3 regions of the Pantoea sp. PA1 genome follow, and region 2 is predicted to be linked to each of the others. Evidence: predicted binding sites of a transcription regulator. Region 2 holds the regulator's gene; each other region holds the start of a gene.
What was found. Region 2 encodes ArgR, which controls arginine synthesis, uptake and breakdown. Its sites were predicted from a motif close to ANTGAATAAAAATACANT; they were not measured.

Region 1 (4,580 bases), on a different contig from region 2:
CCTGAGTAAACCGTCCACCCCAAAGTGCCATGTGAAAACTCCTCTGAATCGTTAAACAAGGGGCGGCATAAATGCCGCCCCTGGATTGAATCTGTGAGGCGAGGCGCACCTCGCCTGAAATATTACTTCTTCTTCTGCTCGTTCAGCGCACGGATACGTGAAGAGAGCGAGAACAGACGGATAAAGCCGCCTGCATGACGGTGGTCGTAAACCTCATCTTCGCCAAAGGTGGCGAACTCTTCCGAGTAGAGGCTGTTAGTCGAGCGTTTCTGGGTGGCTGTCGCGTGGCCTTTGTAGAGCTGCACCACAACCTCACCATTTACCTCTTCCGCCAGCGATTCGGCAGCAGCCTGAATCGACTTACGCAGTGGGGCAAACCAGCGACCGTCATAGACCACATAGGACATCTCGTGGCCGAGCTGCTCGCGCCATTTGAAGCTGTCGCGATCCAGTACCAGCTGTTCAACGGCACGCAGCGCGCTGACCATGATGGTGCCGCCCGGGGTTTCGTAGCAGCCACGGGACTTAATCCCGACCAGACGGTTTTCCACGATGTCGATACGGCCGACACCATGTTTTGCGCCCAGCTCGTTGAGTTTTTCCAGACACTGGAACGGACTCAGTTTTTCGCCGTTAACGGCCACAACCCGGCCTTTTTCGACGGTCACGGTCACCTCTTCAGGCTGATCGGGCGCCTCCAGCGGATCGACGGTCCAGACCCAGCAATCTTTATTCGGCGCATTGGCCGGGCTCTCCAGCACGCCGCCTTCGGTAGAGATGTGCCAGGCGTTTTCATCACGGCTGTAGATCTTTTCCAGTGAGGCGGTGGTCGGGATATTGCGCTCTTTCAGGTAGTCCAGCAGCGCTTCACGCGAACGCAGGTTCCATTCACGCCACGGGGCAACCACTTTCAGTTGCGGTGCCAGGGCGGTATAGGTGGTTTCGAAACGCACCTGGTCATTCCCTTTACCGGTTGCACCGTGGCACAGCGCATCCGCGCCTACTTTCAGTGCCAGCTCAACCTGCGCTTTCGCGATGATAGGACGGGCCATCGAGGTGCCGAGCAGATAGGTGCCTTCATAGAGCGCACCGGTCTGCAGCACCGGGTAAACGTAGTCGCTGATAAACTCTTCACGCAGATCCACAACGTGGCATTCCGAGGCGCCAGACTGCAGCGCTTTCTTCTCAACACCTTCCAGATCGCCACGCTCCTGACCGATATCCGCCACAAAAGCGACCACTTCACAGCCACCGTAGTTCTCTTTCAGCCATGGAATGATTGCCGAGGTATCAAGACCACCGGAGTAAGCCAGAACGATTTTTTTGATGTTTTGCGTTTGCATTTCGTAATCCTTGAATCAGAGTCGTTAAGCGAGAATCCGGGTGCCAATCGACACGCCGTTAAACAGGTCAGGCAGCCGCTCAGCGTGACGCCAGCTGGCGATATCGACCGGGCGGCCCAGCGTACGCGCGGCATCCAGCGCCGCGTGCACTTTCACAATCATGCCATCGGTAATAATGCCCTGGGTGATCAGCTGCTCCGCTTTGTCAGCGGTCATCTCTTCGATGCGCTGACCTTTGCCGTCGAGAATACCACTCACGTCGGAGAGCAGAACTAAATCCGCGCCCAGCGTTGAAGCCAGTGCCGTCGCCGCCTGATCGGCGTTGACGTTCATCAGTTCGCCGCCCTCAGTGATGCCAATAGAGCTCACCACCGGCATGTAACCCGCCGCCAGCAGCGTATTCAGCAGTGCCGGGTCGCCTGGCATGGCGTGGCCCACATGGCCAAGTTCCGGATCGAAGGCAGTGACATTCACGATGCCCGCATCACCCAGGCAGAGGCCAACCGCGTTGATGCCCGATTTTTTCGCCCAGGCCAGCAGCGTTTTATTGGCGGTTCCCGCCAGCGCACCGGTAATGATGTCGATCTGATCGGCTGGGGTGACGCGCAGGCCATTTTTCTTCATCACCGGCAGCGCCAGCTTTTTCATCAGCTCGTCCACCAGGCAACCGCCGCCGTGGACAATGATCAGTGGACGCTGATGGGTGCTGCGATATTTCAGCAGCGCTTCAAACAAGCGGGCCAGCGCTTCTTCGCTGTCCAGCAGCACACCGCCCAGTTTGATAATCAATGGATTGGTCATGGTTTATTTGTCCGTTAAATCAGTGACTGCGTTTCTGGGAAGCCGAACCGGATGTTCAGGCACTGCACCGCCTGCGATGCCGCACCCTTCAGCAGATTGTCTTCGGCTGCCACGACAATCAGATGCTCGCCCTGCGTCTCAAATCCGATGTCGCAGTAAGGCAGGCCCACGACGGCTTTCAGCGCCGGCACACCCTGGTCATAGAAACGCACCAGCGGCTTATTGTCATAGGCGCGATGGAAAACGGCGGCAATATCTTCGCGGCTGACACCCGCTTTCAGACGGCAGGTAATGGTCGCCAGGATACCGCGCGGGAAGCTGCCCAGATGTGGGGTGAAGATCACCGGGGTGCCAAGGTGGGCCACAATCTCCGGATGATGACGATGATTGAACAGGCCGTAAGGCTGCAGGCTCACTTCGCAGAAGCTGGTGCCGACATTGGCTTTACGGCCGGCACCGCTCACGCCACTGGTGGCATTGATGACCGGCCACTGCGCGTCGTTTAGCAGTCCGGCATCCACCAGCGGTTTCAGCGCCAGCTGCGCGGCGGTCGGATAGCAACCCGGCACGGCCACCAGCTGCGCCTGCTGGATGTTTTCATGCTGATATTCCGCCAGGCCGTAAACGGCTTTGTCCAGCCAGTCGCCATGCTGATGGGTGAAGCCATAGAAGCGAGTGTAGAACTCAGCGTCATTGACCCGGAAAGCGCCCGACAGGTCGAACACCACACAACCCGCCTTAAGAAATTCCGGAGCCAGATCGTGGCTGACTTCATGCGCCGTCGCCAGAAAGACCACATCCACTTTGTCTGCCCACTCCGCCGCGCTGCTCAGTGGCTGCAGCGGAAGATCCACCACGCCTTTCAGCTGCGGATGAAGATCGGACAAGCGCTTACCTGCATCAGGGCTTTGCGCCGAAACCGCTAAAGCGGTTATGTTGATATGTGGATGACGATTCAGGAAGGTGGCAAGCTCTACTCCAGCATAACCACTGGCACCAACGATCAGCGTATTCAACATCAGGCTGTAACCCCTTTTACAGTCGCACGTCCCGGGCCGCGGCCTTGCCCCGTAACCCACTCAGTCTTCTGCAGTGATTTAAGGTTTCCTTGCAGAGGACGTTAATGTATTTTTATTCACTATTAATGCATGAATATGGATACATCCTAACCCAAGGACCGTCAACAGTGAAGACAAAATTACCGCCTTTTATTGAACTCTACCGCCAGTTAATCGCCACACCGTCGATCAGCGCAACCGATGCGGCTCTGGATCAGAGTAATGAAACTTTAATCAATTTGCTGGCAGGCTGGTTTCGTGACCTCGGCTTCAGCGTGGAAGTGCAGCCTGTACCCGGCACCCGCAATAAATTTAATATGCTGGCGCGGACCGGAACCGGCGCGGGCGGCCTGCTGTTAGCCGGGCATACCGATACCGTTCCCTTTGATGATGGCCGCTGGACACGCGATCCCTTTACCCTGACTGAGCACGACAACAAGCTCTATGGCCTGGGTACGGCAGACATGAAAGGTTTCTTCGCCTTTATTCTCGATACGCTGCGGGATGTGGATGTCAGCACCCTCAGCAAGCCGCTCTATATTCTTGCCACGGCCGATGAAGAGACCACGATGGCCGGCGCGAAATATTTCTCTGAATCGACGCAGCTGCGTCCCGACTGCGCCATCATCGGTGAACCCACCTCACTCAAGCCGGTGCGGGCACACAAAGGACACCTGTCGAATGTGATCCGCATTGAAGGGAAATCGGGCCATTCCAGCGATCCGGCACGCGGCGTGAACGCCATTGAACTGATGCATGAGTCGATTACCCATCTGATGCAACTGCGCACGACCCTGCAGGAGCGTTATCACCATGATGGCTTTGCCATCCCTTATCCCACCATGAACTTCGGCCATATTCATGGCGGTGATGCCGCTAACCGTATCTGCGCCTGCTGTGAACTGCATATGGATATCCGTCCGCTGCCGGGCCTGTCGCTCAGCGATCTGGATGGGCTGCTTAACGAGGCGCTGGCTCCGGTCAGCGCACGCTGGCCAGGCCGTGTCACAGTGGCCGAACTGCATCCGCCGATTCCCGGCTATGAGTGTCCGGCGAATCATGAGCTGGTGAGTGTGGTGGAAAAACTGCTGGGCACGCCGACCGAAATCGTTAACTACTGCACCGAAGCCCCTTTTATTCAGCAGCTCTGTCCGACGCTGGTACTGGGGCCAGGGTCCATTAATCAAGCCCATCAGCCAGATGAATTTATTGATACTGCATTTATTAAGCCGACACGCGCGCTTATCAGTCAGGTTGTGCAGCATTTCTGTCACTGATTGACAGTAAATGGGGCATTTCACTGTATTAACAGTAAAATGCCCCCTCATTCTGCGGGATTTACCAATAAGAATAACTTATCCCGCTTTGTTCCCGATAA
Region 2 (4,580 bases):
CCGTTTTTACCCAGCAGCAGCGGCTGTGAGAAGAAGCGCGCATGTTCGCCCTCGCCTTCCACATAGGCACACTCCACCACGTTCGCTTCGCCATTCAGCGCGCGTACCAGTGACAGCCCGAAACGCGCAGCTGCCTGCCCCATCGACAGCGTGGCCGAACCGCCACCGGCTTTGGCTTCCACGACCTCGGTGCCGGCGTTCTGAATACGTTTGGTCAGATCCGCCACCTCCTGATCGCTGAAGCTCACCCCTTTAACCTGAGAGAGCAGCGGCAGAATGGTCACGCCAGAGTGGCCGCCAATCACCGGTACTTCAACCTGGTCAGGCTGCTTGCCTTTCAGCGCCGCGACAAAAGTATTGGCGCGAATGATATCCAGCGTGGTGACGCCAAACAGACGGTTCTTATCGTAGACGCCATGCTTTTTCAGCACTTCCGCCGCGATAGCAACGGTGGTGTTGACGGGGTTAGTGATCACCCCGATCAGGGCTTTTGGCGCGGTTGCCGCCACCTGTTCTATCAGGTTACGGACGATACCGGCGTTAACATTAAACAGGTCCGCACGATCCATACCGGGTTTGCGTGCGACACCTGCTGAAATCAGGACCACGTCGGCACCTTTCAGGGCTGGCGTCGCGTCTTCTCCGCTGAACCCTTCAATAGTGACGGCAGTGGGAATATGGCTGAGATCAACGGCAACACCCGGTGTCACCGGGGCGATGTCATACAGTGAGAGTGCTGAACCTGCCGGAAGCTGGGTTTTGAGCAGAAGTGCGAGCGCCTGGCCTATGCCGCCAGCGGCACCGAGAACGGCAACTTTCATTCTTGACTCCTTATTAAGGTGGGGCAGAGATGGGCCGAAATTCTATCTGTGTCAGACCTTAATCAACTGCTCAGGCGATAATGATAATCCGCTGTTAATTCTACGTGTTTTCACACTTAATCGCCGGATTCAAAAGTTACTTATCATGTCGCCTGAATGACCGACAACCGTGCCGTCGTCAGACAGAGAACGGCTATGTTCGTTTTCTGTTACTACACCACCAATAGTATAACAACTTTGCAACCTTCGCCTTTCGGGGCTGTGACAGGGGTTTTGGTCTGAAGGGATTTATTTGCTATTATCGCCGCCCGCTAGCCGCCCGAACCCTGCTCATCAATCGACCGATTGCATAAAAATGCATTTAAATGCATAATCACCACTCTGCCGCGGGCGGATGCGCGGTTATTCTTTCTATTTATTGGTAACCTATGCGAAACCCATCGAAACAAGACGATCTGATCAAGGCTTTCAAGGCCTTATTAAAAGAAGAAAAATTCAGTTCCCAGGGCGAAATTGTTCAGGCGCTTCAGGATGAGGGCTTTGAAAATATCAACCAGTCCAAAGTCTCGCGGATGCTGACCAAGTTTGGCGCAGTGCGCACCCGTAATGCCAAAATGGAAATGGTCTATTGCCTGCCTGCCGAGCTGGGTGTGCCGACGACCACCAGCCCGTTAAAAAACCTGGTGCTGGATATCGACTACAACGATGCGCTGGTGGTCATTCACACCAGTCCGGGCGCAGCACAGCTGATTGCACGCCTGCTGGATTCATTAGGAAAGTCGGAAGGAATTCTTGGCACCATTGCCGGGGATGACACCATCTTTATTACCCGTGCGCGTGATTTCACGGTCAAGCAACTGCACAGCGCGATCCTCAACCTGTTTGAACAGGAACTCTGATCGCGGACTGGCGGCCAGCCATCCTGAGCCTGGTCGTCAGTTCATCTCTCTGCCCGCGCTTTCTCTGCGGTTTGCGCTTCTCCTCTTCCCGTTACGCGCTCCTCTCGTGACTACCGTTCTGCGAGGCTTGCCCCCGTTTTCAGGCAGCAGGCTGGTGGTCAGATAGCGTCGTCTGCTTCACCTTTTGCGCTATTTTACACTGCTTTACATCACTAAACCGGCCGCATTGCCCGGATCCAGATCAAACACCAGCCCGATATACCGCCTTCTTTCGCACGAAACGTTAAAGTCATTTATCCCCTTGTTTCTGCTGTTAAAACACGCTCAAAGCTCATTTTTCACCCTGTTTTTATAACGTCCGGTTATTAAAAGTAGCCATAAGGATAAAGAATCACAAAAAAACATTATTAGCGCGGTATTAATTTCTGACGTTATTAGTCCTATACTTCTTTTCGTGATGCAAATCACACTAACTAAAAAGATAAAAACAGACGACGAGGAAAATTTCATGAACGTAAAAACTACCATCGCTGCTCTTAGCGTGCTCTCTGCCCTGTCATTCGGTGCTGTGGCAGCAGAATCTATCACCGCCTCTCAGGCACAGGATCTGCAGGCTGTCGGCACCATCAGTGTCAGCGGTGTAGCGGGCTCACCGATGGATATCCGACAGAAACTGAGCGACAAAGCCGATCAGCAGGGCGCAAAAGCCTATCGCGTCATCGAGGCTTACAACAACGGCAATTACCACGCGACCGCCGCGCTCTATAACTAAGGCGTCGCCTCACTCCGTCTGACGCGATAAGCCGCGTGCCGGAGAGCGTAAGCAGAATTTCAGGAGAGCAGAAAATGAAAATCAAACTTGCCATCGCTGCACTGAGCATCTCCCTGTTTTCAGCAGGTGCCAGTGCCGCCAGCCTGGTTTCCAATGAACAGGCGCAGGGTTTGCAGTCAATGAACCAGACCATCAGCATTGCGGGCCGTAACGGCGACCAGACGCATATCCGTCAGGTCCTGTCGGAGAAAGCGGATGCGCAGGGCGCAAGCCACTATCGCATCATCGAAAACAACCAGGACAACACCTGGCATGTGACCGCTGAGTTGTATAAATAATTCACCGTGATGACGCCTTGTGGCGTTGAAACTATCGACGACCCGCACCAATGATTAACCGCAGGTTGTTGAATGTAATGAGGAAACGAACATGAACATCAAAACAACCATCGCTACAGTCAGTCTGCTTTCCGTTATGGCTTTCGGCGCTTCCGCCGCGCAGCTGGTAACCGGCGATCAGACGCAGAACCTGCAGCCTGCGGGCACCGTAACCATCAGTGGTACCGCGGGTGCACCGATGGATTATCGCGCTGAACTGTCTCAGAAAGCCGATGAACAGGGTGCCAGCGCCTATAAAGTGATCGAGGCGCGTACCGGTGACAACTACCACATCACCGCACAGCTTTATAAGTAATTCCTCGTCACTATCATGACGAACCCTTTGGCCCCGCTCGCCGGGGCCTTTTTTCATCTGACGTTAAAGTGAAGCTGACCTTCCAGCTCCTCTTCAGCTTCATCAAAGAGTAAAATCAGGGCCCCATAACGCCGTCGCTGTCCTCTGCCCAGATTGATGAACTCAATCTCCAGCGGCATCGGGAGCAGATCCCCCGTCACCACATCCCATAACCCATCCAGATCGCAGATGCGACGCTCATCCAGCGCGAATCGCTCGCTGAACTGGCGGAAAAAATGGGCCTGGTCGACAATTTCATTAAAATCAAAACGCTCGGTTTTCATGCTGACGGCTCCCATGCTCCGTCTGCGGGCGACCTTCGCCGCCCGTGCCCTTCTGCTAGCCCAAACCGCCCAGATGCAGCGCTTTGACCTCCAGATACTCTTCCATGCCGAGTACCGAACCCTCACGGCCCAGACCCGACTCTTTGACGCCGCCAAAGGGTGCCAGCTCGGTTGAAACGGCACATTCGTTAATGCCGATCATGCCACTTTCCAGCGCCGCTGAAACGCGGAACACCCGCTGCAGATTCTGCGTGTAGAAGTAGGCGGCCAGGCCAAATGGCGTATCATTGGCGCGGCGGATCACCTCATCTTCATCATCGAAGCGGAAGCAGGCGGCAACCGGGCCAAAGGTCTCTTCCTGAGCAAGCTGCATCCCTTCGTGTGCTTCGGCGATCACGGTTGGCTGCCAGAAGTTGCCGCCCAGCGCATGGCGCTCGCCGCCGGCCAGCAGTTTGCCACCTTTTGCCAGCGCGTCATTGACGTGCTGCTCCACTTTCTCCACCGCCGACGCTTCAATTAATGGCCCGACAATCACGCCCTCGTCCAAACCATTACCCACCTTAAGCTTGTTCACCTCTGCGGCCAGCTGCGTGGTGAAACGATCGTAAACACGATTGTGGATATAGAAACGGTTCACACTGACGCACACCTGACCCGCATTGCGGAATTTGTTCGCAATAGCACCCTGTACGGCGGCATCGATGTCGGCATCGTCAAAGACGATGTAAGGCGCGTTACCGCCCAGCTCCATGGACACTTTCTTCATGGTTTCGGCCGCATTGCGCATCAGCAGCTTGCCCACCTGGGTTGAACCGGTGAACGAAATCTTCCGCACCGCTTTGCTGGCCATAATGGCGTCGCTGATGGCATGGGTGTCACCCGCTACGGCGTTCAGCACGCCATCCGGGACACCAGCCTGTTTCGCCAGGGCCAGCAGGGCAAAGGCGGAGAGTGGCGTGTTATTAGCGGGTTTGATGATGCCGGTACAGCCCGCGGCCAGTGCGGGTCCCAGCTTGCGGGTCAGCATCGCCATCGGGAAGTTCCACGGTGTGATGGCGGCCACAACGCCAAT
Region 3 (4,580 bases), on a different contig from region 2:
GGGTACGCCGCTGTGAAAACGCAGCTCCGTGTCCGGCTCGCTAATCAGCTTCGCCTCGACCCGGCCAATCGCCTGCACCCGTGGCGCGATATCTTTTGCCGCGATCTGCGCAGCCAGCGTCAGGTAATCCTGATAGTGGCGCGCCTCGGAGCGGAGAAGCGACAGATAGAACTTCGCCAGCTCATCATCCAGCCAGGGAGCCAGACTGGCAAAACGTTCGCAGGATCGCGCCTCAATGTAAGCGCCGCAAATCAGCTTATCCACCAGCGTTTCCGGCTCATGGGTGATCACCTCACGCAGCAGAGATTTTGCATAGCGGCTGGAGGTGATCTTCTGATAGACCAGTCCGCGTGACTGCATAATCTCCCACACCTGATAGAAGTGATGCAGCTCCTCTTTAATCAGCAGCACCATCTTTTCCACCAGCTCATCGGCCCAGGGCAGCGCATTGCGCACGATGATGCGTTTGGTCAGATTTTTATGGGCATTGATAAAGTCGCTGTCGCCATCTTCGCGGAAGATGAAGTCTTCATAGGGTTTCAGCCAGGCGAGAATCGCCTCGCCGCTCGGCTTGTCGGCAACATACTTACGGATTAACCATACCGCGGTCTGCGCGGCTTTCAGTTCGCACACCAGATGGTCGGTCAGCAGCAGGGTCAGGTTTTCCGGCTTGCGCGCCTCATCAATCCAGGCTTGCGGCGTGCGGCAGTGCAGAAACTGACAGATTGGTTCGAGTAGCGGTGCGTAATTCATGATGTCAGAACAGAGCAGGAGAAGGTAAGAGGCGGAGAGGGCTCCGCCCGGGCGACTTAGTGGCGAACACCATCATCATCTTCATCGTCGATAGCGTCGTCATCTTCCTCTTCGGCATCGGGATCTTCGAAATAGGTGCCCCAGCCGTCATAATCGACGTTGTATTTACCGACCAGGTTAACCAGCTGCTCAACCTGCACATCGATCAGTTCTGCTTTCAGCGCCGATTCGCTGAGGATGTCAACGCACATGACGGTCGTGCCATCTTCCAGCTCCAGCTCTTCCGGCTCGGTCACTTCATAACCCAGCTTAAAGGCGTCAACGGCCGCTTTTTCCAGCGAATCAAAATTATTGCATGAGAGATGGTGCTCGATGGTATAGAGCGCATCGGGATCGCTGCCATCCTCCAGCAGTTCTTCGATAATCTGCCGCGTCTCTTCACGCTGCTCTTCCAGCAATGCTTCATATGCCATAACGATGTTCCTCTCTGAGTTCGGCAATAAACCGCTATTTTCCCACACTGCCTGTCGCGCCACTACACAAAACGACAAGTTTATTGGCACCCGCTCTTGAAAATGCATATTCATACGGTTAGATTGAATTTTAATTCACTTTAATGATTACCGGAGTGTTGTATGAGTCAGCTGTATCAGCGCCATTTCCTCAGGCTTCTGGATTTTACCCCCGCCGAAATGGATCACCTGCTTACCCTTTCCGCTGAATTAAAGCAGGCGAAAAAAAGCGCCAGCGAAGTGCAGTACCTGAAAGGCAAAAACATCGCGCTCATCTTCGAAAAAGACTCGACCCGTACCCGATGCTCTTTCGAAGTTGCCGCTTACGATCAGGGTGCTAACGTCACTTATCTCGGCCCGAGTGGCAGCCAGATCGGCCATAAAGAGTCGATGCGCGACACGGCGCGGGTGCTGGGCCGGATGTACGATGGCATCCAGTATCGCGGTTACGGTCAGACGCTGGTTGAAACGCTGGCGGAACATGCCGGTGTGCCGGTCTGGAACGGCCTGACAGACGAATTTCACCCGACCCAGCTGCTGGCCGACCTGCTGACCATGCAGGAGCACCTGCCGGGCAAAAAACTCAGCGACATGACGCTGGTCTATGTCGGTGACGCACGCAACAACATGGGTAATACGATGCTGGAAGCGGCGGCGCTGACCGGACTGGATCTGCGCCTGGTAGCCCCGGAAAGCTGCTGGCCCGAGGCGCAACTGGTGGCAGAGTGCCGTGAGGTCGCCCGTCAGACCGGCGGTACTATCACCCTCACCGACAACATTGCCGACGGCGTCAAAGGCGCAGACTTCATCTACACCGATGTCTGGGTGTCGATGGGCGAAGCCAAAGAGGTCTGGGCAGAGCGTATCGCCCTGCTGCGTGACTATCAGGTTAACCGGGCGATGCTCGATCTGACCGGCAACCCGCAGGTGAAATTCCTGCACTGTCTGCCCGCTTTCCATGACGATCAGACCACGCTGGGTCAGCAGATGGCGGAACAGTACGATCTGCCTAACGGTATGGAGGTGAGCAACGAGGTGTTTGAGTCGGCGCACAGCATTGTCTTCGACCAGGCCGAGAACCGGATGCACACCATCAAAGCGGTGATGGTGGCCACGCTGGGCCAGCGCTGATCGTCCGGCGGCAGGCGGGCTGACGCCACAGGTTGTCGCCCGCCTGTCGCCCCGGCCCTCTCCGCAGCGCAAACGTTTTCCCTTGCTGCGCCACCGCGAACGGGTATAATGCGCCCCAATTTGCCGGAGGAAATATGCGACAGCACAGCGGACAATTTGACGCGCCATCACGCCTGACCGCAGGCGGTGCTGCTGTTTCTTTCGGTCATCGACCCGATCTTAAAAAAGCCCCTTAAGCAGGGGCTTTTTTTTGTCCGCAATCCGGCCGCGCAGAGGAGAGAGTTATGGCTAACCCGCTATACCGCAAGCACATCATTTCAATTAACGACCTCAGTCGTGAAGAGCTGGAGCTGGCGCTGCACACCGCCGCTCAGCTGAAAGCCCATCCGCAGCCGGAACTGCTGAAGCACAAGGTGATTGCCAGCTGCTTCTTTGAGGCCTCGACCCGCACCCGCCTGTCGTTTGAAACCGCGATTCACCGTCTGGGTGCCTCAGCGGTGGGCTTTGCTGACGGCAGCAACACGTCACTGGGCAAAAAAGGCGAAACCCTGGCCGACACCATTTCCGTCATCGGCACCTATGTGGATGCGATTGTGATGCGTCATCCGCAGGAGGGCGCGGCGCGGCTGGCGACGGAGTTTTCCGGCGGCATCCCGATTCTGAACGCCGGTGACGGGGCCAACCAGCATCCGACCCAGACCCTGCTCGACCTCTTCACCATCCAGGAGACCCAGAGCCGCCTGAATAACCTGAACGTGGCGATGGTGGGGGATCTGAAATATGGCCGCACCGTGCACTCCCTGACCCAGGCGCTGGCGAAGTTTGATGGCAACCGCTTCTTCTTTATCGCGCCCGATGCGCTGGCGATGCCCGCCTATATCACCGACATGCTGGACGAGAAGAGTATCCCCTGGTCACGTCACGACAGCTTTGAAGAGGTCATGCCGCAGCTCGATATTCTTTACATGACGCGGGTGCAGAAAGAGCGGCTCGATCCGTCTGAATATGCCAACGTCAAAGCGCAGTTCATCCTCCGCGCCGCCGATCTCGCCACGGCGCGTGACAAAATGAAAGTGCTGCACCCGCTGCCGCGCATCGACGAAATCACCACCGATGTCGACAGCACCCCTTACGCCTGGTATTTCCAGCAGGCGGGTAACGGCATCTATGCACGCCAGGCTCTGCTGGCACTGGTTTTAAACAGCGAACTCGCCCTGTAAGGAGATCTCATCATGACGCAGGACAACAAATTGCAGGTCGAAGCGATCAAACGCGGCACGGTCATCGACCACATTCCGGCACAGATCGGCTTTAAGCTGCTCTCTCTGTTCCGGCTGACCGAAACCGACCAGCGCATCACCATCGGCCTGAATCTGCCGTCGGGCGAGATGGGCCGCAAAGATCTGATCAAGATTGAAAACACCTTTCTCACCGACGATCAGATCAATCAGCTGGCGGTCTATGCGCCCGATGCCACGGTTAACCGCATCGACGACTATGAGGTGGTGGCCAAGATCGCCCCGACGCTGCCGGATCGCATCGAGCGGGTGCTGACCTGTCCCAACAGCAACTGCATCAGCCGCAGCGAGCCGGTCTTCTCCAGTTTTGCCGTGAAGCAGCGCGCCGACGATGTGCATCTCAAATGCAAATATTGCGAAAAAGAGTTCGCCCGCCACGTGGTGCTGGGTCACTGGTAATCGCCCTGCCCGACCTTATAATGGGCAACACCGGCGGCACCGCCGCCTGACGACATAATTAAAGGAGCCATGATGTCCCGTGAAATCAGTACTGAGAAAGCCCCTGCCGCGATCGGTCCCTATGTTCAGGGTGTCGATCTGGGCAGCATGATCATCACCTCAGGTCAGATCCCGGTTGATCCGGTGACCGGCCAGGTGGCGGATGACATTGCCGCACAGGCGCGTCAGTCGCTGGAGAATGTGAAGGCGATTGTGGAAGCGGCGGGCCTGAAGGTGGGCGATATCGTGAAAACCACGGTGTTCGTGAAGGACCTGAATGATTTTGCCACGGTCAACGCCACCTACGAGGCGTTTTTCACCGAGCATGACGCACACTTCCCGGCGCGTTCCTGTGTCGAAGTGGCGCGTCTGCCAAAAGATGTGAAGATTGAAATCGAAGCGATCGCGGTCCGTCGCTGATTCGTCCATCCGCCTCTCTCCGCCGCGC

Region 1: the regulator ArgR is predicted to act here: its motif matches at 3,267-3,284, upstream of argC (N-acetyl-gamma-glutamyl-phosphate reductase).
Region 3: the regulator ArgR is predicted to act here: its motif matches at 1,349-1,366, upstream of argF (ornithine carbamoyltransferase).

The regions. Positions count from the first base shown of each region.
Region 1 covers NZ_JBXGEE010000008.1:118,162-122,741, reverse strand. Annotated here, with positions in the region: gene argH (argininosuccinate lyase) at 1-31, opposite strand, end outside; gene AC1V0D_RS21005 (argininosuccinate synthase) at 123-1,343, opposite strand; gene argB (acetylglutamate kinase) at 1,368-2,144, opposite strand; gene argC (N-acetyl-gamma-glutamyl-phosphate reductase) at 2,159-3,163, opposite strand; gene argE (acetylornithine deacetylase) at 3,331-4,479, shown strand.
Region 2 covers NZ_JBXGEE010000004.1:31,364-35,943, reverse strand. Annotated here, with positions in the region: gene mdh (malate dehydrogenase) at 1-821, opposite strand, end outside; gene argR (transcriptional regulator ArgR) at 1,250-1,720, shown strand; gene yhcN (peroxide/acid stress response protein YhcN) at 2,229-2,492, shown strand; gene AC1V0D_RS15725 (YdgH/BhsA/McbA-like domain containing protein) at 2,567-2,830, shown strand; gene yhcN (peroxide/acid stress response protein YhcN) at 2,922-3,185, shown strand; gene AC1V0D_RS15715 (barstar family protein) at 3,239-3,508, opposite strand; gene AC1V0D_RS15710 (NAD-dependent succinate-semialdehyde dehydrogenase) at 3,564-4,580, opposite strand, start outside.
Region 3 covers NZ_JBXGEE010000002.1:249,656-254,235, reverse strand. Annotated here, with positions in the region: gene miaE (tRNA isopentenyl-2-thiomethyl-A-37 hydroxylase MiaE) at 1-753, opposite strand, end outside; gene rraB (ribonuclease E inhibitor RraB) at 810-1,226, opposite strand; gene argF (ornithine carbamoyltransferase) at 1,389-2,396, shown strand; gene pyrB (aspartate carbamoyltransferase) at 2,681-3,616, shown strand; gene pyrI (aspartate carbamoyltransferase regulatory subunit) at 3,629-4,093, shown strand; gene ridA (2-iminobutanoate/2-iminopropanoate deaminase) at 4,166-4,552, shown strand.